Regions from separate parts of the Nocardia sp. NBC_00511 genome, predicted to be linked through region 1. Evidence: riboswitches for the same ligand, from Rfam matches in the RefSeq annotation. Region 1 holds a riboswitch; each other region holds the start of a gene.
The links. Region 1 has a riboswitch for magnesium ahead of OG300_RS09080 (hypothetical protein). Riboswitches for the same ligand answer to the same signal wherever they lie in the genome.

Region 1 (6,783 bases):
GCGGTGGAGGTGTCCACCGCGGGGCGGGTCGGCTGCGTCAGCGAGCGCCGCCGAGCGTGAACGGGTGCGTCCGTTCACTGCGGGTCGCTAGGTGCGATCCGGTGGTGCGGGTGCCGGCCCCGGCCGGGGCCGCCATCGGTGCCGTGCCCACCGCCGAACGAGGTTTCCCGATCAGCGCGGCGAGACCGCCTGCGGCAGCGGCGATCACGAGGCCGATGGGCAGCGCCCACCACATCCCGCGCGAGCTGGAACCGCTGCTCGCGGCTGCCGCCACCGATGCTCCGGGAGGAGCGCCCGGCGTGGCGACGTCGAGACCGCTGAGCTGTCCGGCGATATCGGACGGGGTGGTCACGAAGCCGCCGGCCTGGCTCCACTGCACCTGGACGGGATCGCCGCCCTGGCCGCGGAACATCTGGCTGTACACGCCATTGGCGAGGGTGGTGTCACCCATGGGCGCACCCATGACCCCGTCGGTGGCGTGCAGATGCGACCACGCGGTGCGGATCGGGCCGCGCACCAGCCACGCGCCGTTCTGCGGACTCCACTCGATGGTCGCGCCGTCGGGTGCGGAGAACTCGCTGAACCGCGCGGTGCCCGCGACCGCCGCATCGGACTCGTCGTTGGTCGGATAACCGAGTCCGGCATCCGCGCCGCCGAGTGCGAGGTACTTGTCGAGGATCGCCCCGTACATCACCTTCGCGCCGGTACCGGCGGAGTAGATGATCTTGCCGCCCTGATAGTCCTGGGCCGCGCCCTCGGGACCGAATGTGTATGCGGCCCCGGACTTCTGGCCGAGCGGTGACGATGCTCCGCCCTTGTCCTGATAGTGGGCGTCGATCGCGGCCTGTGCGCCGGACGGTTGCGCCGTCGCGACCGGACCGAGCAGTAGACCGGTGCCCGATGCCAGGAGCAGACCGGTGAGCACGGCCGCGCCGCGCAACGATTTCCTCCAGTGCGTCATCGCGCCGCTCCTGCCCTGGGCTTGGCCGCGCCGCCCCGGGACCTGGTCGCCAGACCCAGCACCGCCGAGAACAACGCGCCCACCGCGCCGCCACCGGCGACCTGAGCGAGAATCTGACCGAAATCCAATCCGCTACCCGTGCTGGCTTCGATGATCGCGCCGGTGATCCCGCCACCGACCGCGCCGATCAGGCCGTGCGCGAAGGGCCCGAACGGGCTGCGCGCACCACCGATTCCGCCACCGATCACACCGCCGAGCAGACCCAGCAGCCATTCCATGATTCCTCCTGGTCATGAGCCGTATGGGAAGACGAAAGATCAAGCACCCTCGTGGTTTCCGCGATTCTCGAGGCGCTCGGTCTCGATGCGCTCCTTGCGCACCGTGCCCGCCACCAGACGCTCCTCCGAGATCAGCAAACCCTCGGACTCGCCGTGGCCATAGGTCATCGGCGCGTCCGCGGCCTGCTGGATGCGGCGATCACCCATGGCCTCGCTGTGCGTGCGCTGCCCACTGCTGTAGTAGGCGAGCAGTTGTTGTTCGGCCTGCGGATCGAGGTGGCCGTCGTGCTCGAGATGCGGTGCCGTGCGCACCTGGTCGCGGTCGACCCGCACACTCAGGGAGTTGTCCTCGGCTCGGTACTGCGCGCCGGTCAGAGGCATGAGCGAGCGGCCGCCGCCCGCGCCGGTCGAGACCGACGCCCAGGTCGGGTCACCGGACTCGTCGTCTACGTAGAAGTTTTCGACCCTGCCGATCTCCGCGCCGGCGGCATCCCGCACGACGCAGCCGATCAGCGATTCCAACGTGGTTGTCGCCATGATCTCTCCTCTTGCTGGAAGGGAACGATCCGGAACCAACGTGCTGCGTTCGGCCAATACCCGGTGTGGGCGGTCCTAAACAGTCAGCTAACTTCCAGCGGCCCGCCGCGGGCGCCGCGATATCGGCCCGAATCGGACGAGACATGTCGGCATCGGGCCGAGGGTCACCGAAATCGATGACCCTCGGCGGGCCGTGCTCGGAGGGAGGTCAGCTCTGCGCGGCCTCGGTGGCGGCCTGGAGTTCGGCGCGCTCGGCGAGGTTGCCGGCGACCTCCTGCTCCCAGGCCGCGTTGGCCTTGCTGGTGTCGACCTCGAATTCCAGGCGCTGCACCGACTTCGGGTCGATGTCGGCGACGTCGACGTAGAACTGCTCGTACCAGCGGCGCAGGTGGTAGACCGGGCCGTCCTCCTCGCACAGCAGCGGATTGTCGATCTTGGACTTGTGCTTCCAGATCTCGACGTCCTGTAGGAAGCCGACGCTGATGCCCTCTTCCATCTTCGACACCAGCATGTCCGCGGCGTCGTCGGGCAGCCCGGCGGGCTTGTGCAGGGTCATGCCCCACTGCAGCACGAACGCGTCGTTGCTGACCGGGTAGTGGCAGTTGATCAGGACGCTTTCGATCTCGAAGCCGCCGAAATTGTTGGTCAGCGGATTGACCATGTACGACGGGCCGAAGTACGACGCCTCCGAAATCAGCACGGTGTCACCGTATTCCGCGGCGAAACCGATATCCGGGCGCGGCTTGGTCTTCAGGTACTGGGTGGCGACGTGACCTTCGAAGACGTTCTTGAAGAAGATCGGGAACGCGTAGTGGATGTAGAAGAAGTGCGCCATATCCACGACGTTGTCGACGATCTCGCGGCAGTGCGCGCCCTCGATGAGCAGTGAATTCCAGGTCCACGGCGTCCATTCGGGACTGGTGCTGCCGTCTTCGAGGAACGGGCCCTCGATGAGCGGAATGGTGACCTCGGGTGCGGGCTGATTGCCCTCGTGGTCGTGCCAGACGAACAGTTGGCCATTGCGCTCGAGCGTCGTCCACGCCCGGGTGCGCGCCAGCGGCGGCACGCGGCGTGCGTACGGGATCTCGGAGCATTTGCCCGACCCGTTCCAGCGCCAATCGTGGAACGGGCAGGCGATATCCCCGTTCTTGACCTCGCCCATGGACAGGTCGCCGCCGAGGTGACGGCAGTAGGCGTCGAGCACCTGCAGCTCACCGGCCTGGTCGGCCCACACCACCAGTTTGGTGCCGAAAGCCTCGATGGAATGCGGTTTTCCGTCACGGAAGGAGGCGGCCAGCCCGAGGCAGTGCCACCCCCGCGCGAATCGAGTCGGCAGACTGCCCACGTCGATCTCGCGAACCTTGTGCGTCTGTCTCGGTGGAGTCGTTGCCATCGTTGCCTACCTACCCACTGCGCCAACACATTCGGAACAGACTCAGCTTCGAGGCAAGCATTCAGCTACGCAAATTATCGAACCTTGTGAAACGGGGACCGCAGCGGCATCGGGGCTGGCAGCGCGTCCGGCACGGTGAACATCAGTGTCCCAGTTCACTACTGGGAGTGCGCTGCCATATATCGGTGGTGACGCAGATCGGAATCGAACCGACGAAGGCCCGGGTGAAAGCCGGACTGCCCGTAACCATCAGAGCAACTGCGCCATTGCCTGTCGTGGGGGCGGCAGGGAGCGAGCCTTCGAGAGGATTCGAACCTCCAACAACCCTGGCTCGAAACCAGGTGCTCTATCCGTTGAGCTACGAAGGCGTTTCGGACTCCCGGCCGCGAACGGCGTTGGGAGGAAACGAGAAAGGGCCGTTCCATCGGCGGAAGCTCCGCCGGGGATACGGCCCGGGAATCAGGGGAACAACCCCTACGGGCCGAGCAGGCGATAACCGCGCCGCGGCGAAAACCGTTCGGACGGAAGGCGCTCAGCGGTGAAGTATTCCATTGCCTTGCCTTTCTGTCGTCCCGGTGTCGGTGCTGACATGAACGCTAACAGGGCGTCCGCTCGAGCGGTACCGAATTATTCGGGGGATCACCGTCCCGCGTCTGCCGGGGCTGATCGCTGCCTGCCTCGAATACCGCTGGGCCACAGCGATTTGTGCAAGTAGCGTGCGTGCATGGCAGCGAAGAACAAATATCTCGATCAAGTGGTCGCGCAGCAGGCGGCATTGGAAGAGGATCTGCGGTCGAGCTCGGGGGGATGGTCCGACGGGAACGGCCCGTCGGGTCGCAGTGCGGTCAGCAAACGCGCCGGGCGCATCGGGCCGGTGCGCGAAGCCTCCGGGCCCGCGCCGGTCGATGTGCGGATCACCGGGTTCTGGTGGTGCCGGGCGCGATTCAAACCATCCTGATCAACGCCTACTGCATCTGTAAGGAACTGCAAGGCGTCCTGGTCCAGGGCTATGTGCAGTGGATCATCGACGACTTCGCCACCGCCTACCGCAAACTCGACTTCTCCGACGGCGAGGATCCGATGCGGCTGGTCAACGTGCAACTGCGCGAGCAGGCCGAGGCGGCGATCAAGGACAAGGTCTCCACCATGGCGGTGCGTGACGTACTCAGTGACAAGCAGCCCATCATCGAGGAGCTCACCGCCCGGCTGCGCACCGTCGCCGAGGGCAGCGACGACGCCCGCAACGATCGCGGGCTCGGGCTCAATATCGTCACCGTGCAGATCAAGGAGGCGGTGGTCTCGTCGAACACCGCAACGAAGCCGCCCGCTTCGACCGCGACGCCGTCGAGCAATTCCGCCGCACCGCCCGCGAACACGACAAGCTCGGCATCGAGAACGCCAACAGCCGCACCGCCACCAACATCCAGGCCCAACTCGTCCAATCCCTCCCCGCCATCGTCGACCACCTCCCCACCCCCACCGAACTGAAGTCCGTCCAAATCGGTGGCGACGCCACGGGATTGACCGGCATCATCACCCAGCTGACCGAAATCGTGGACGCGGTACGGCCCGCACCGCGTCAGTAGGGCTGGGGTCGGCCCTCCGAGGCGTTTCGCGCGAAGCCGTTCGACGTTCGGCAGCGATCTCAGCGCGTTCTCAGCGGATATGTGCAAGGTTGGGCCGCGTCCGGTCTGCCCAGAGAAAGTTCCCGATGTCGACGCTCAACGGCCTTCCGGCCCACATCCTGTTCGTGCACTTCATCGTGGTGCTGGCACCGTTGACCGCGGTGCTGGTGATCCTGTCCGCGCTGTGGCCCGCGGCTCGTCGCCGCCTGGTCTGGCTCAACCTCGTGCTGGCCGCCTTCGTGGCGGTTCTCACCCCGATCACCACGGATGCGGGCGAGTGGCTGGAGAAGCGGGTCGGGCGAAATCCGGACCTGCGCACCCACACTCATCTCGGTGACACGTTCATCTACTTCGCGGCCGGGTTGTTGATCGTGGCGGTGCTGATGGCGGTGGTTCACGTGTACGAATCGCGTGGGCGGGCGCTGTCGCGGGTGCTCGTGGGCGCTGTCGCGGTGCTGGCGATCGCGGCGAGTGTCGCGGCCACGGTGCAGGTGTATCGGATCGGGGAGTCCGGCTCTCGATCGGTATGGCACGGCGTGTCCGCGAAACCGGCACGCGAAGCGCCGAAGCAGTAATCGGACTTCTCGTGAATCGGAAAATTGACGAATAGGGCTTCGTAATGCAAAGCTGTGCGACGTAATTACAGCACCTCGCTAGGTGAGGCTCCTGTACGAACACAGGCCACTGATCCGACGACGTCGAGAGACGCCCAGGGTTAGGACAGGTTTCCCCGGATTAAGGGGTCACCCGAAGTGGCTTCCCGCGCAGCGGGATACGTCGTGCAGTGCCGAAGCTCTGACGAGAGAGGTGCCCGCGCGAGGCGTCTGCCTGCGCGGAATCCTCGTGTGCATCCGTGACGGCGCCCCCGTGCGCCCCGGCCGCGAGGAGGTGAGGACGACCCATGGCCCCCGGCGACAGTCCGTATCCGAGTCACTCGTTCCACTCACCCGATTGCGGGTGGAAACACGCCACACGAGCCTGACCGGAAATTCCCGTCGCGTTGATTCGCGACCCTCGACGCGTCCGCATTACCGTTGCGCGGCCGTGTAATTCGTGCTGGCCTTTTCACCCCATTCGAATTCACCGAACCCGAAATTCGAAGGTTGATTCACCGATGAGAAACTTCACCACCCTCGCCGCGATCACCGCTGTCACCCTCGGCGCACTCGTCTGCGACATCCCCGCCGCGACCGCGGCTCCCGCACCCGGCATCGACTGGACCGCGAGGACAGTCGGCAAATCCGTTGTGGTGCACACCGATCAGGGCAGCCTCTCGACCCGTGACGGCCGATTCGAGGTCCTCGACCCCACCGGCGCGGTAGCCGCCACTCTGCCCCTGGCCTACGGCATCGACGGTCAGCAGTTCCCGATTGCCGCAACCATCGACGGTAATACCGCGACCCTCACCCCGAGCGCCGACGCCGCCCTGGCCAAGCCGATCACCATGCTGCAACCGGTCGACCAGCAGGCCGATTTCGACTCCGCCCTGGCCGCGGCCGGCACCCAATTCGGCCTGGCCACCGGCGTCGGAGCCCTGATCGGCACCCTGGTCGGTGGCGTCGGCGGCTGCGTCCTGGGCGCCATCGTGCCCGCCGCACTGATGACCCCGATCTTCGTACCGGGCTGGGTCGGTGGCTGTCTCGCCGGAGCCGCTGCGGGCGCTGCCCTCGGCGCGGCCGCGGGCACCGTACTGATCGGCCTCCCCGTCGGGATCGTGAGCGCGATCCAGTTCTTCCAACGACTCAACGTCCCCGCGGCCCCCGCCGCCGCTCAGGTCTCTCCGGCGGAAGTGGCGGCGATGTGAGGGCGATCGGAATCTCGCCGCTACCGCCGAAAAGGTCGGGCCACGCTACCTCGACGGTGCGATATGTACGACAGCTTTGCCCGGCAGGCCGGTTCGCTTGCGCAGGAACGCTTCCCGCGCGTGGTCGAGGTCGTGCACCGCGCCGACCTGGGGGCGGAGGTCGCCTGCGGCGGCGAGCCGGAGGA
Region 2 (6,783 bases), 2.9 Mb from region 1:
CAGAAACCGCCACCGCCTATGTCGTCACCGCTATCGAGGCCAAGGGCACGGCCACCCGGCACGACTTCGACGTCCCGGCCATCGTGAGCACCACCCACAGCCTCACCGAGAGCTGGGATTTCGACCGGGTCGACCCGGCCATGTTCTGGAACATCGTCGCCACCTTCCTGGAACACTAGGCCACGTTCCGGCCGTTGGGGCGGTGCGCCGCCAGTTTTTACGCCCGGTGTGATCTACGGGCGGAATGCGTAAATACCCGTGCGGCGCCTTGACTCGGGACGAGCCCCCGGGCCACTGTGGTCTGGCAGCACGAACAGCGACGTCCACGTGCGTCCCGGCGGCGAGGAGGTGAGAAACGACCATGACATCCGATGACAGTCCGTATCCGAGTCCGGATCACCAGTCGATTCCATTCACCGCTCGCTGCGGCACCGTGCACGCCTGAGATCCCCGCACCCTCTTCGACCCGCACCACTGCGTGCGGGCCTTCGGTGCGCACGGAAAACGGTGCGGCAGCCTGCATTCCGTCAAGGAGGCCATCATGGCAGTCATCGCTTTCCCGACCCGCGACACCACCACCGCCCTGACCGTCGGAGCGTTCTTCCGACGCTGGCGCGGTCGGGCGCGACTTACCGATCAGGAGCGCGTCAACATGCGCGCCGCCCGTCCCCGCACCGCGATCTACAACGCGTCGCTGGGCGGGCACCCCTACCACTGGTGACCGATCTAGACCCCGTCGACCGACAGCGTGGCCTGCATCAGCGTCATGGCCGCCGCGCACGGATCCGGTTGTGCCGCATGGTCTCGGTTCTGCACCCACCAGGTGACGGTGCCGGTATCGGCCACCGTCACCGCGCAGGTATCCGGGTTCGCCGGGTCGCGCCAGTACATGCCGCCGTAGTGCTTCACCACGATGCGCTCGATCTGGTATCCGGTCTGCGCGGCGATCTCGGTCTCCCGGGACAGGGTGTCGTCGCGCAACCAGGCGTAGGTGATGTCGACCGGGCCGCCACCGGCATTGGTGGCGGTCCAGTCGCAGATGGTGGGGTTGCGCTGCTGGTGCAGCCCCGTCACGGTGATCGAGCTCGCCAGCTTCTGATCGTCGAGGGGGCCGCAGCCCGCCAGGAAGTTGGGATCGTCGGCGGGGCGCACCTGGTCGCCGGAACCACCGTGCGAGCAGCCCGCCAGACTCGCGATGGTCAACGCCGCCAGCGTGATTCGCGACCACCCTCGCCGGTTCATCCCTGTCCCGCCTTCGTCAACGTGCTCGTGGCGAGCTGTTCCAGGGCCTTACACGGTTGCGGCCGTGCGGAATCCGCGGCGGCGGTCAAGCTCCAGTCGACGAAGTCGGTGTCACCGAAGGCCACGGCCACCTCGCACGAGTTGTCGGTGTGCCATTCGATGCCCGCGTCGCCCGCGACCTGCACGGTGGCGGGGGTGCCGGTGGTGATCTCGGTGCGCCGCGCCTGCAGGGGGCTGCCCCGGAACCACTGGAACACCACGGCGTAGTCGCCGCCGGCGGCGGGCTGCCAGGCGCAGCTCATCGGATTGACCGCGATCCGGTGCAGTCCGGTCAGACCCGTGTCCTGCGCGACCTCCGCATCGGTGACGCCGCCGCACAGACCGACGGTGTTGGCCGACGGCGACACCACCGCGGGCACGACCGAGGTGGTCGTCGGCGCGGCCGACGGCGACGACCCGCCGCAGCCGGCGACCATCACCCCGATCAGGGCGATACCCACCGCCGCAGCTCCTGCTCTCACCACGCCGACCAGCGTAGGCGACACACCCGCCCGGTGCGATCGACCGGACTGCGGTCGGTTGCTGTGACATATCGCTCCACCACTGTGAATACGCGATCTTTGACTTATGCACAGCATTTCACTAGGTTCGATATCGCACCTCGATAGGCGAGGCTCCTGTATGAACACAGGCCACTGATCTGACGACGTCGAGAGACGCCCAAGGTTAGGACAGATTTCTCCGGATTAAGGGGTTATCCGAAGTGGCTTTCCGACGCGGAACACGTCGTACAGTGCCGAAGCTCTGACGAGAGGGGTGTCCGTCCCTACCCGAGTGTTCCGGGCGACCTCCCCCACGTGCGCTGACCCATCGCGCCGACCAGGAAGGAGGCCGAGCACCATGACGACATCCGACGACGATCCCGGATCTACCGGCGGGCCGGTCCCTCCCGGATCGGGCCGCTGACCCTCCCGTTCCACAATTGCTGAATTCACGGTGCCCATTCGGCGCACCGCATATTCGTGTGCGCAATTCCGCGAATGAATTCGGATATCCACCGATCTCATGACCCGTCCGCACGATCGTGCCCGGCGGTATTCGATGCTGCCCGCATATCCCCGCGCGGCGGCGGTATTCACGAGAGAACTTCCCGATGACCCTCGAACTCGCAATTCCGAATCGTCCCGGCACGACGCCGCGGGCACCCCGGGCACACGGGCGGCTGCGCACGGTCGACTACCTGATCGTGGCCGCCGCGGTGCTGCTGATCCTGGTGGTGCTCAGGCTCTTTCGCGACATGTCCGTCCCCTGGACGCCCGACGCGGCCGTCGGCTCGGTCTCCACCGACGCGGCCGAACTGCCCTACTACGCGGCCCGCACCACCCTGCGCATGTTCATCGGCCTGGTCGCCTCCATCCTGTTCAGCCTGGTCGTCGGCCAGTGGGCGGCACGCTCCCGGCGGGCGGAGAAGGTGCTGGTCCCGATGGTGGACGTGCTGCAGTCGGTGCCGGTGCTGGCCCTGGTCTCCATCACGGTGACCGCGTTCGTGGCCCTGTTCCGCGGCTCCTACCTGGGCGCGGAGGCGGCGTGCAGCTTCGCCATCTTCACCGCCATGGCCTGGAACATGACCTTCGCCTACTACCAGGCGCTGCGCACGGTGCCGCGCGAACTCGACGAGGCCGCCCGCATGATGCGGCTGACCCGCTGGCAGCGCCTGTGGCAGTTGGAGATTCCGGCCGCCATGGTGCCGATGATCTGGAACGGAATGATGAGCTTCGGCGGCGCGTGGTTCATGCTCGCGGCCTCCGAGGTGATCACGGTGTCGGGCCGGGACGAGGCGCTGCCCGGCATGGGCAGCTTCATCGCGGCCGCCACCTCGCAGGCGCAGGTCGGCACGCTGATGCTCGGCGCGCTCGTCATGGTGATCACCATCGTGCTGGTGAACGTGCTGTTCTGGCGGCCGCTGACGGCCTGGGCCGAGCGGTTCCGGGTGGAGAACACCGAAAGCGCTTCGGCACCAAGGAGTCTCGTCCTGGACCTGCTGCGTCGCAGCACGGTGCCGGGTCGGCTCGCCCGCATGCTCCGGCCGGTCGGTGAGGGGATCGACCGCGGGATGCGGGTGTTCGGGCGCAGCACCCGCTCCGCCTACGACGACCGCACCGGCAGCCGAGCCGGGGACGTGCTGTTCTTCGGACTGCTGTTCGCGGTGCTGGCCTGGGGCACCTGGACGCTGGCCGCCTACTTCGAAAGGACCGTGGGCCTGGCCGAATTCGGGCCGACCGCGCTGCTGGGCCTGGCCAGCCTGTCCCGCGTGATGGTGCTGCTGGTGGTGTCCACCCTGGTGTGGGTGCCGGTCGGGGTGTGGATCGGCATGAATCCGCGGATCTGCCGCTTCGCGCAGCCGGTGGTGCAGGTGCTGGTGAGCTTCCCGGCGCAGTTCCTGTTCATCTTCGTGATCGCGGCGCTCACCTACACGGGCATCTCGCTGAACTTCGGCGGCATCGTGCTGATGGCGCTGGGCGCGCAGTGGTACGTGCTGTTCAACGTCATCGCGGCGGCCGGGCAGATTCCGACGGACCTGCGCGAGGCGATGGACGATCTCGGCGTGCACGGGGTGCAGCGCTGGAAGTCGTTCATCCTGCCCGCGATCGCACCCGGCTACCTGGTCGGCGCGATCACCGCGTTCGGCGGCGCGTGGAACGCCACGCTGGTCGGCGAGGTGGTCGAGGCCGGGCACACCCGGATGGAGGCCTACGGGCTGGGCGCGTACATCACCAATGCCACCGCCGACGACGTCTTCGCCAAGGTGCTGCTGGGCACCGTGGTGATGAGCATCGTGACCGTGAGCATCAACCGCCTGGTGTGGCGGCGACTTCAGCGCCGCACCGAAGCGCGATTCTCCCTGAGCTGAAACAACTTTCGAAAGGAGGACCATCGTGTCCACCGCAATCGTGACCGTCGACCGCGTCACCAAGACCTTCACCAATCCCTCCGGGGAGCAGCTGCCGGTGCTCTCGGAGGTCTGCCTGGAACTGCGCGAGGGCGAAATCGTCGCGCTGCTGGGCAAATCCGGGTCCGGCAAGTCCACGCTGTTGCGCATCATCGCCGGGCTGGTGCAGCCGTCGGCCGGCTCGGCGCGGCTGCGCACCAGCGAGATCACCGAGCCGAATCCCAGTACCGCCATGGTGTTCCAGACCTTCGCGCTGCTGCCGTGGCTGACCGTGCGACAGAACGTCGAGCTGGGGTTGCGCGCCCGCGGCGTCGCGGTCTGGGAGCGCGAGGAGCGGGTCACCGACGCCATCGACATGATCGGGCTCGACGGCTTCGAGAACGCCTATCCCAAGGAGCTTTCCGGCGGGATGCGTCAGCGGGTCGGGTTCGCTCGCGCGCTGGTGGTGCAGCCGGAGGTGCTGCTGATGGACGAGCCGTTCTCGGCGCTGGACGTGCTGACCGCCGAGAACCTGCGCGGTGAGCTGATGCGGCTGTGGGACGAGACCGCGTTCCCGACCAAGACCATGCTGATGGTCACCCACAATATCGATGAGGCGGTGCAGCTGGCCGATCGAATCCTGGTGCTGGACAACAACCCCGGCCGGATCAAGGGTGAGATCCGGGTGGGTCTCGATCATCCCCGCGATCCGCGCGGGGCGGGTTTCCAGGCGCTGGTCGATCAGGCCTACCGGATGCTCACCGACGTCGGATTCGACGGTGGCCGTAGCGCTTTCACGCCGACCCCGACCACCCGGCCGCTGCCGGACGCCGGGGTGGACGGGCTGGGCGGCATGCTGGATCTGGTGGCCGCGGGCGGCGGGCGCGCGGATCTGCCGGAGCTCGCGGGCGGCCTGCGCTTCGAGGTGGACGATCTGATGCCGCTGGTCGACGCCGCCACCATGCTCGGGCTGGCCACCACCGTGGACGGCGATATCGAGCTCACCGTCGACGGGTCGATGTTCACCGAGGCCGACATCGACAGTGCCAAGGCGATTTTCGCGCGCCTGGCCCGGGCCAAGGCCCCGCTGGTCGGCGCGATCGATCACGCGCTGAGCACCGCGCCCGGGGAACGGTTGCGCGACGGCTTCTTCCTGGATCTGCTGCGGCGTGGGTTCACCGAAGACGGTGCGCGCCAGCAACTGCGCATCGCCATCGACTGGGGCCGCTACGCCGAGCTCTACGAGTACGACGCGGCCGAACGACTGCTCACCCGGCACACGGTCGACGCGTGAGGGTCAGTCCTTGCGGCGGGCCTGGGCGCGGCGCTTGCCCTCGTGCATGGCCTGCACCCGGGCCACCGGGATGGTGTGGCCCTCCGCTATCAGATCCGCTGGGAGCGACTGTGGTTCGGGCAGGTACTCGCCCCACGGGTCGCGGTCGCCGAGCAGGTTCGGCACGGTCCGGATGGTGAAATCGTGCGGGTCGATTCCGGGCAGCTCGGCCCAGCTGACCGGGAACGACACCGTCGCGCCTGGGCGGATGCGGGGGCTGTAGACCGATACCACGGTCGCCCCGCCCGCCCGGGTGGAATCCAGGAACACCTTGCCGCCGCGGTCTTCTCGAATGAAGGCCGTGGTGGCCAGGTGCGGGTCCAGGCGTTCGGCCCGGGCCGCGATGGCGCGGGTGGCCGCGGCGGCGTCCTCGATGTCGACACCGGAGGCCACCGGGACGAAGATGTGCACGCCCTTGGATCCGCTGGTCTTGACGGCACCGGAGAGTCCGTCGTTCTCCAGTGCGCGGCGGATCAATTCGGCCGCCGCGACCACCTGACCGAACGGCTCGCCGGGCACGGGGTCGATGTCCAGCACCAGGTAGGTGGGGCCACCGGAGTAGTCCACCAGGTTCTCCGCGAGCAGCAGCGTGACGTGGTACTCGACGGCGCGCTGGTTGCCGAACCAGAGCAGGGTGCGGAGGTCCTCGCCCAGCGCGTAGGAGATCTCGCGTTTCGAACTGCCCGCCCACAGCGTCACCCGCGGCAGCCAGTCCGGCGTGTACTTGGGCAGGTTCTTCTGCATGAACGGTTCCTGGCCGGGCCGCACCCGCACCACCGACAGCGGCCGCTCCCGCAGATACGGCACCATGCGCTCGCCGACCGCCTCCAGGTAGTCGATCAACTCGCCCTTGGTGGCCTCGGCGCCGTCGAACAGCGGAGCGTCCAGACTCGAGAACTTCAGTCCGGCCCGCGCGTCTTCGCCCATGGGCTCACGCTATCCGACGGGATGGATCTGGACGTCGCACTGGTAGGCATCGCCCTGCAGGATGCGGATGTCGGTGGTGTCGGGCGGACTGACCAGGAAGGAGCGCGAGACCGGGCAGGGCTGGCCGTCGTTCTGCAGGGTCGAGCCCTCGAGGACGGCGTGCACCGGATGGCCGGGCTTGATCAGGACGGCAACCGGGTCGGCGAGCGGGTCGGATTGGCCGCCCATCGCGCCACGGTTGGTCTTCTGCGCGTGTACGTGCTGGCCGAACATGGTCAGCACGTCGACGGTGGGGAAGCCCGTCATCCGGCAGGTCACGCCGGTGGCGCTGGTGAACTCCAGTTGCACGCCA
Region 3 (6,783 bases), 2.0 Mb from region 1:
GTGGCGGCCTTCATGAATCCCGGTGGGGTGCGCGCGGATCTGCCCGGCGGCGCCATCACCTACGCGCAGGCCTACACCGTGCAGCCGTTCGGCAACCAGGTGGTGTCGCTGGCGCTGACCGGGCAGCAGATCCTGAATCTGCTGGAACAGCAGTGGGACAACGTGAGCAAGCCCGCGGTGCTGTCGGTCGCCGGAATCACCTACGCGTACACCGCGACCGGGGAGAAGGGGCACAAGGTGATCGCCGACAGCGTCCGCATCGGCGACCAGCCGCTGAACCCGACCGTGTCCTACCGGGTCTCGACCAACAACTTCCTGGCCTCCGGCGGAGACGGGTTCACCGTGTTCAAGCAGGGCGGCGGCACCCAGGTCGGTCCGATCGATCTGGACGCGCTGGAGTCGTACCTGCAATCGCGGGGGTCGGTGCAGCCGCCGACGGCCCGCATCGAGAAGCGCTGAACCCCAGGTACGGGAAGCGCTGACGTATACACCAGAAGTGCTGTCCGTTCATCCCTTCCGGTCGGGATGCGAGGATTGTGCGCCCTTGGTCAGGGCGCCCTTCGTGGCAATCCCGCCGGTCACGGCGACATGCCGGTGGCGGAGTCCGCCGCGGCGCGACTGCCACATAGACTCGACCTATGCCCCTGTCCCCGCGGGTCCCTGACCTGGCCGCCCTCGATCTGCTGCTGTCGGTGATCGAACTGGGCAGTCTCGGGCGGGCGGCCAAGGCGCACGGCATCAGTCAGCCGTCGGCGAGCTCGCGCATCCGGTATCTCGAGCAGCTGGTCGGAGTGCCGGTGCTGGAGCGGACCACGCTCGGGTCACGGCCCACCGCGGCGGGCGCGCTCATCGCGGAGTGGGCGCGCGATGTGGTGGACGCCGCCACGCGCTTGGACGCCGGGATCGACACGCTGCGGGCGCAACGGGATTCGCGGCTGCGGGTGGCGGCCAGTCAGACCGTCGCGGAGTACCTGTTCCCGAAATGGCTGGTGGGACTGCGGGCTCGGATGCCGGAGACCTCGATCGCGCTGATCTCGGGCAACTCGGCCGAGGTGGCCAAGGCGGTGCTCGAGGGCCGGGCCGGGATCGGGTTCGTGGAGAGCCCGCTGCTGCCGCCGGGCCTGGAAAGTCAGGTGGTGGCGCGGGACCGGCTCGTCGTGGTGGTCGCGGCCGGGCATCCCTGGGCGCGGCGCGCCGAGATCGATGTGCGGGAGCTGGCCGGGACCGCCCTCATCTACCGGGAGTCCGGTTCGGGCACCCGCAACTCGTTCGAACGGGTCATGCGCCGGCAGCTGCCCGGGTGGGAACCCGATGTGGCACTGGAGTTGTCGTCGACCACGGCGATCAAGACGGCGGTGGCCGCGGGGATCGGTCCGGCGGTGCTCAGTTCGCTGGCGGTCGCCACCGAACTGGCCGAGGGCAGCCTGGTCTCACCTGCGGTTACCGGGCTGGATCTGGAACGGCAGCTGCGTGCCGTCTGGCCGCTCGGACAACAACCGACCGGTCCGGCGCGTGACCTGTATGCCCTTGCGCGCCGCCCCGTTTGAGCATTCGCTGGGAGTTTTGTCCGAACTGTTGACAGAGTGACTCCCATCACCATAATCTTCCGGCGCAAGCCTGCCCGATTTCGGCGGCTCACCCGCCTGCCAGCACATTCGTACATCGTCTACAACGCCTTCGCCGAATTCGCAGTGCGAAGGCTCAAGTGCGCCAACGGCTCCCGCGAGTGTTATCAAAGGGTTATGGTCACGACATGGTGCGAACCGCCGCCGCTGCCGCAGAACCGGGTGAGCCAGACGTCCCGGTGACTGCTTCGCGGCCACATCTAGAGGTTGTTCCCGAATCGCCTGACACCGAAGCGCCACAGCCCCATTCGTTCGGCGCACACGTCCTGAGCGCGGCCGATATCGAGCGACTCCCGTCCTCGGCCCGCCACCGCATCGCGGCCTACATCCACCTGCAGGTGGCGACCCTGGAGGAGTGGCCCGAGCCGGTCCTGCCCCCCATTCCGGAGCTCGACGAGCTGTAATCGTCCGCGCGACCGAGAAATCTTGGTCGTACAGCCAGGAAAGACCGTTCGATCCTGGCAATTTGCCCGATGGCCGCAGCCGCGCCACCTGGCATGGTCGGGCAGCATGAGGAAGAACGTCCCTGCCGCCCGCACCACCACGCTGCTGGCCGTCGCGCTGGCATTCGGTGCGCACACCACCGCATTCGCTGTGGCAGAACCGGATTCGAGCACCTGGTACGTCCGCGCCGGGGCGCCCGCCACCGGCACCGGTAGCGCCGACGCGCCCTTCGAATCCCTCGCTCGCGCGCAAGCCGCCTCCGGGCCCGGCGACACCATCATCGTGCAGGCCGCCGCCGCCGCGCTCGACGGCGGCATCGCGCTCAAACCCGGTCAGCACCTGGTCGGCGACGGACCGGCGGTGATCGGTGCGGCCGAGGGCATTCCGCTGCCACGCGTCACCAACACCACCCCCGGCAACGACGGTGACGCGGTGCGTCTCGCGCCCGGGGCGGAGGTGCGCAATCTCGTCATCGGCGGTGCCCGGCGCGGCGGCATCTACGGCGGCGACGCCGCCGACGTGCGGATCACCGGCAACGACGTCAGCGCCACCAACCAGCAGTGCGCCGACGGATTCATCATCGGACCCTTCGGCCTGCCGCCGACCCTGCCGCTGGGCCTGGCCGTCGGACCGATCCCGAACTTCCTCACTCTGAACAACGGCTGGGCCGCGATCATGACGGACTTCCACAGTGCCGCAGGCGAAGTCCGCATCGAGGGCAATGCGGTCCACGACACCGCCTGCGGGGACGGCATCGACGTCCGCGCCTTCGGCACGAGTCGGGTCACCGCCGAAGTACACGACAACACCATGCGTTCGATCAACCTCGGCTTGGCCAAGCTCTCGGTGCTGGCACTCGGCGTGCAGGCCACCGACGATGCCCAGCTCGATGGCAACCTGGGGGGAAACACCGAGACCGAGATCGCCACGCCCGCAACCTCACCGCTCAATGCCATGGCCGACAGCGAGGGCGTCTTCCTCAACGCGGCCGGGCGGGCCCGCATGGATATCACCGTGTCCGGCAACACCTTCCGTAACGGGTACGGGAACTTCTCCGCCAACGGCCTGGAATACGTGACCACCGACGGCAGCCCCGACAGCCGGGTCCGCGTGGTGGACAGCACCTTCGACAATGTCAGCGGCGACGTCATCGAGAACTACAACCTCAGCAGCGGAGGCGCCCACCAGTCGCTCACCCTGGAGAACGTCCGTGCCCACCACTCCGAATTTCCCGGCGCGATCCTGAACGGCCTGGTCCCGGCCAATCTCGGAACCTGCGTGGTGACAACCAATTTCGGCCGCACCGCGCAGACGAACCTGACCATCGCCGACTCCGACCTCGGTGACTGCAGCGCCGACGGCATCGGCCTGATCGCCTACACCCCGGCCGGATCCGAACCCAGCACCGCGCAGCTCACCTTCGACATCCACGACACCGTGGTCAACGGCGCTGCGGCCCAAGGCATCAGCGTCACCAATGTCGGTGACACCGCCGTCCTGCACGGCTCCATCACCCGCACCACCGTCGCCGCGACCCAGCAGGAACTCCTGCGAGCCACCAGTAGCGGCGGCCGGATCGGCAGCGCCACAATGGATCTCGACCAGCTCACACTGGACGGCAGGCCCGTCGACTGCCGGGCCGCCGCCACCTACGCGGGTGTGAATCTCGCCGACATCCCGCCCACCTGCTGAGCCGGTCACCCGAACTCGGCTCAGCCGGAAGGTGATTCGGCTCAGCCGATCGCCATGGCGATCTTGACCGCCACCAGGATCACCGCGACCAGCAGGTAGCCCCGCAGGGCGAGCATGCCGGTCGTGCGGGCGGGGGAGAAGGTGGGACGGGGGAGGGTGGCGAGCGCGGGGGTGCGCCAGGTGTCGCGGTCGGCCTGGATGATGGCCTTGCGCTCGGCCCGGGTCAGTGAGGTGGCGTTGAGCTCCTCGACCTGATCGGGATCGAGGTTGCCGAACTCCTGCGCGGTGCGCTCGACGGCGCGGCGGCGGCCGCGCTGCCAGGCGATCAGCATGCCCACCCCGCCCAGCAGGCCGACCAGCACGCCGCCGCCGAAGCTGTATTCCAGTGTGCGAGTGGTGAGTTCGGGGAAGAAGGTGGCCGCCGTCAACGCCAGCGACAGCAGCACCAGCGACCACACGATGACGCCGGCGACGATGTTCTGCCGCACCGTGTTCACCCACGGACCGAGCACCGCCCGGTCGTTGCACAGCAGCACCAGGAAGACGGTGGCCGACGGCAGCAGCACCCCGGCCAGCGCCTGCACGCCCTGGGTGAGCAGACCCAGTACGTGGTCGGGGCTGAACGACACCGCCGCGGCCAGCGCCAGCAGCGCGGCGTAACCGGCGTAGAAGGCGGGCGCCTCACTGATCTTCCAGTGCAGCGAATGCCGCTTGCCCAGAGTGTCGCCGAGCGCGTAGGTGGTGGCCAGCCCGACCGCGTTCGCGCCGATCAGCGAGGCGTCGAACAGCAGGATCGCGAACAGCGCGCCCACCGTCGGACCCGCGTGATCGTGCAGCGCCCGCGCCACCGCACCGGCATCGGCGAAGTTCCCGGCCGCGTCGGTCCCGGCCAGCCCGAAGGCGGCGGCCGCCATGATCGCGATCGCGCCCACCATCACCACCACGATCCCGATCCACAGATCGATGCGCTCGTAGCGGATCCAGCGCGGGGTGATGCGCTTGTCGACGATGTTGGACTGCTGGAAGAACAGCTGCCACGGCGCGACCGTGGTGCCCACGATGGCGACGATGAGCAGCAGCAGCGTCGAGTTCAGCCCGCCCGGGAACGACGGCAGGAATCCGTGCGCCACCTGAGAAGCCTTGGGGTGCACCAGGAATGCCAGCGGGAACATGATGACGTTGACCGCGATCAAGCCGAACAGCAAACGCTCCCAGCGCCGGAACGAGCCGCCCGCCACCATGGCGAACAGCAGCACCGCGGCCAGCGGCACCGACACCCACTTGGGCAGCCCGAAGTAGTTCAGCGCCATCGAGACGCCGATGAACTCGGTGACGATGGTCAGCGCGTTCACCACGAACAGATCGCCGACACTGAAAGCGCCCCAGAACTTTCCGAAGCGATCGAAGATCAGCCGCGCGTGCCCGACCCCGGCCACCGCGCCCAGCCGCACCACCATCTCCTGGTTCACGTACAGCACCGGGATCAGCAGCACCAGCGTCCAGACCAGGGCCATGCCGTAGTTCTGCCCGGCCTGCGCGTAGGTGGCGATGCCACCCGCGTCGTTGTCGCCGACCATCACGATCAGGCCGGGGCCCATGATCGCCAGCAGCATGCGCAAACGCTGCTTGCGGGAACGACCTTCGAGGGTGTCGTGGCGGCCGATGCTGCCCAGCGCGCCGACGATATCGCCGACGTGCGCGCTGTCCATGACGGCGCCGGTGGGCTCGGAGGGGGCGGTCACGGCGGGGGTGACCGCGGCGGGAACGGTTGCGGTGCGGCGGCTGGCGCCGTTCGCGAAGAAGGCCATGGCGCTTCTCTCGCTTTCATCATCAGGTGCGCGGGCGTGCGGAAAGCGCCCGGCGGCAACCGATTTCGGGCGCGACACGACCGGCCCGGGGCACGCGGGAACCACTCGATCGGTGCGAGAACACCGGTGGGGGGTGCGGCGTGGAACGGGTCAGGCGGCGACCGGAAGACGGCGGGCCGGGGACGTCGGGGCAGGGAACTCCGGTTTCGGATACGGACTATCGCCGGAACTCATTGTTCGTCCCTCACCTCCTTGCCGCCGTGACGTTCGGGGACGTCGCCTGTGTCCTCGTGACGAAGACCTGCTGTCCGACCACGCGCGGCAAGAGGGAAACGCGGCCACGCCGCGACGGCGTAGCCTCGCACCCCTCTCGTCAGAGCTTCGGCACTGCACGACGTATCCGGGGGCTCGCGGCCCGGGGAAGCCACTTCGGATCACCCCTTAATCCGGGGTGATCTGTCCTAACCCTGGGCGTCTCTCGACGTCGTCGGATCAGTGGCCTGTGTTCGTACAGGAGCCTCGCCTAGCGAGGTGCTGACTCGGGCAATGGTGAGCCTGCCCTACGGATAAGTCAAATCCAAGCCGGTCGGTTCCTTGTAATCCCTTGTGCCGCAAGCGGGTTCCGACTACCAGCCGGTCATCTGCCCATATTGATGTCCGTTTTGCGAGGAACCGGGCGCTCATATGTGCAACGAGTCACTAAAGGACATTCGTCCATTGCTCAGGGCCTGAGAACGAACTTAGAGTTTGCTTGTCAATTGCTGAACCTGCACGTGTTCCAATTACGCAGGACGATTATTTGAGGTGAATCACATGCGCGTCAAGGGTCTTGCTGCGATCACGGCGATGGTCGCCGCAGTTACTGTCGTCACTACCGGGGCTGTAAATGCCCAGCCTGCAACCGGTGATGTGGGTGCAATCCACTACACCGCGTCGGCCACCGATCAGGCCGCGACCATTACCACCGATATCGGTTCCATGGCTGTCGACAATGGTGTCTTCACCATCAAAGCCCCCGATGGAAACGTGGTTGCTGGAACCCAGCTCAATTTCCGTGTAGACGATTTCGTCTTCCCCATCTCCGCCGCGATCCGCGACAACACCGCGACGCTCACCCCGCTGTTCGACATGTCGCACGCGTCGTACCAGCCCGTCGCCCTGCCCTTCGAGGACACCGCCCCCTGGAAGACCCCGTACGACCGTGAGCAGGCGGC

Region 2: linked by a shared signal. The riboswitch ahead of OG300_RS22455 (ABC transporter permease) and the one ahead of OG300_RS09080 (hypothetical protein) in region 1 are both predicted to bind magnesium.
Region 3: linked by a shared signal. The riboswitch ahead of OG300_RS41015 (NRAMP family divalent metal transporter) and the one ahead of OG300_RS09080 (hypothetical protein) in region 1 are both predicted to bind magnesium.

The regions. Positions count from the first base shown of each region.
Region 1 covers NZ_CP107849.1:1,918,376-1,925,158, forward strand. The annotation lists gene OG300_RS09035 (LGFP repeat-containing protein) at 38-961, opposite strand; gene OG300_RS09040 (hypothetical protein) at 958-1,239, opposite strand; gene OG300_RS09045 (PRC-barrel domain-containing protein) at 1,279-1,776, opposite strand; gene OG300_RS09050 (Rieske 2Fe-2S domain-containing protein) at 1,985-3,169, opposite strand; tRNA gene OG300_RS09055 (tRNA-Glu) at 3,356-3,434, opposite strand; tRNA gene OG300_RS09060 (tRNA-Arg) at 3,464-3,537, opposite strand; gene OG300_RS09065 (hypothetical protein) at 3,894-4,127, shown strand; gene OG300_RS09070 (SPFH domain-containing protein) at 4,100-4,657, shown strand; gene OG300_RS09075 (DUF2231 domain-containing protein) at 4,881-5,369, shown strand; M-box (ykoK) riboswitch at 5,437-5,608, shown strand; gene OG300_RS09080 (hypothetical protein) at 5,909-6,598, shown strand; gene OG300_RS09085 (NADP-dependent oxidoreductase) at 6,644-6,783, opposite strand, start outside.
Region 2 covers NZ_CP107849.1:4,781,898-4,788,680, forward strand. The annotation lists gene OG300_RS22435 (hypothetical protein) at 1-179, shown strand, start outside; gene OG300_RS22440 (hypothetical protein) at 542-721, shown strand; gene OG300_RS22445 (DUF3558 domain-containing protein) at 727-1,242, opposite strand; gene OG300_RS22450 (DUF3558 domain-containing protein) at 1,239-1,766, opposite strand; M-box (ykoK) riboswitch at 1,896-2,065, shown strand; gene OG300_RS22455 (ABC transporter permease) at 2,396-4,153, shown strand; gene OG300_RS22460 (nitrate/sulfonate/bicarbonate ABC transporter ATP-binding protein) at 4,179-5,465, shown strand; gene OG300_RS22465 (DNA polymerase domain-containing protein) at 5,469-6,431, opposite strand; gene OG300_RS22470 (DUF4232 domain-containing protein) at 6,441-6,783, opposite strand, start outside.
Region 3 covers NZ_CP107849.1:8,798,621-8,805,403, forward strand. The annotation lists gene OG300_RS40995 (bifunctional metallophosphatase/5'-nucleotidase) at 1-459, shown strand, start outside; gene OG300_RS41000 (LysR family transcriptional regulator) at 639-1,547, shown strand; gene OG300_RS41005 (hypothetical protein) at 1,754-2,029, shown strand; gene OG300_RS41010 (hypothetical protein) at 2,136-3,761, shown strand; gene OG300_RS41015 (NRAMP family divalent metal transporter) at 3,803-5,569, opposite strand; M-box (ykoK) riboswitch at 5,928-6,107, opposite strand; gene OG300_RS41020 (hypothetical protein) at 6,383-6,783, shown strand, end outside.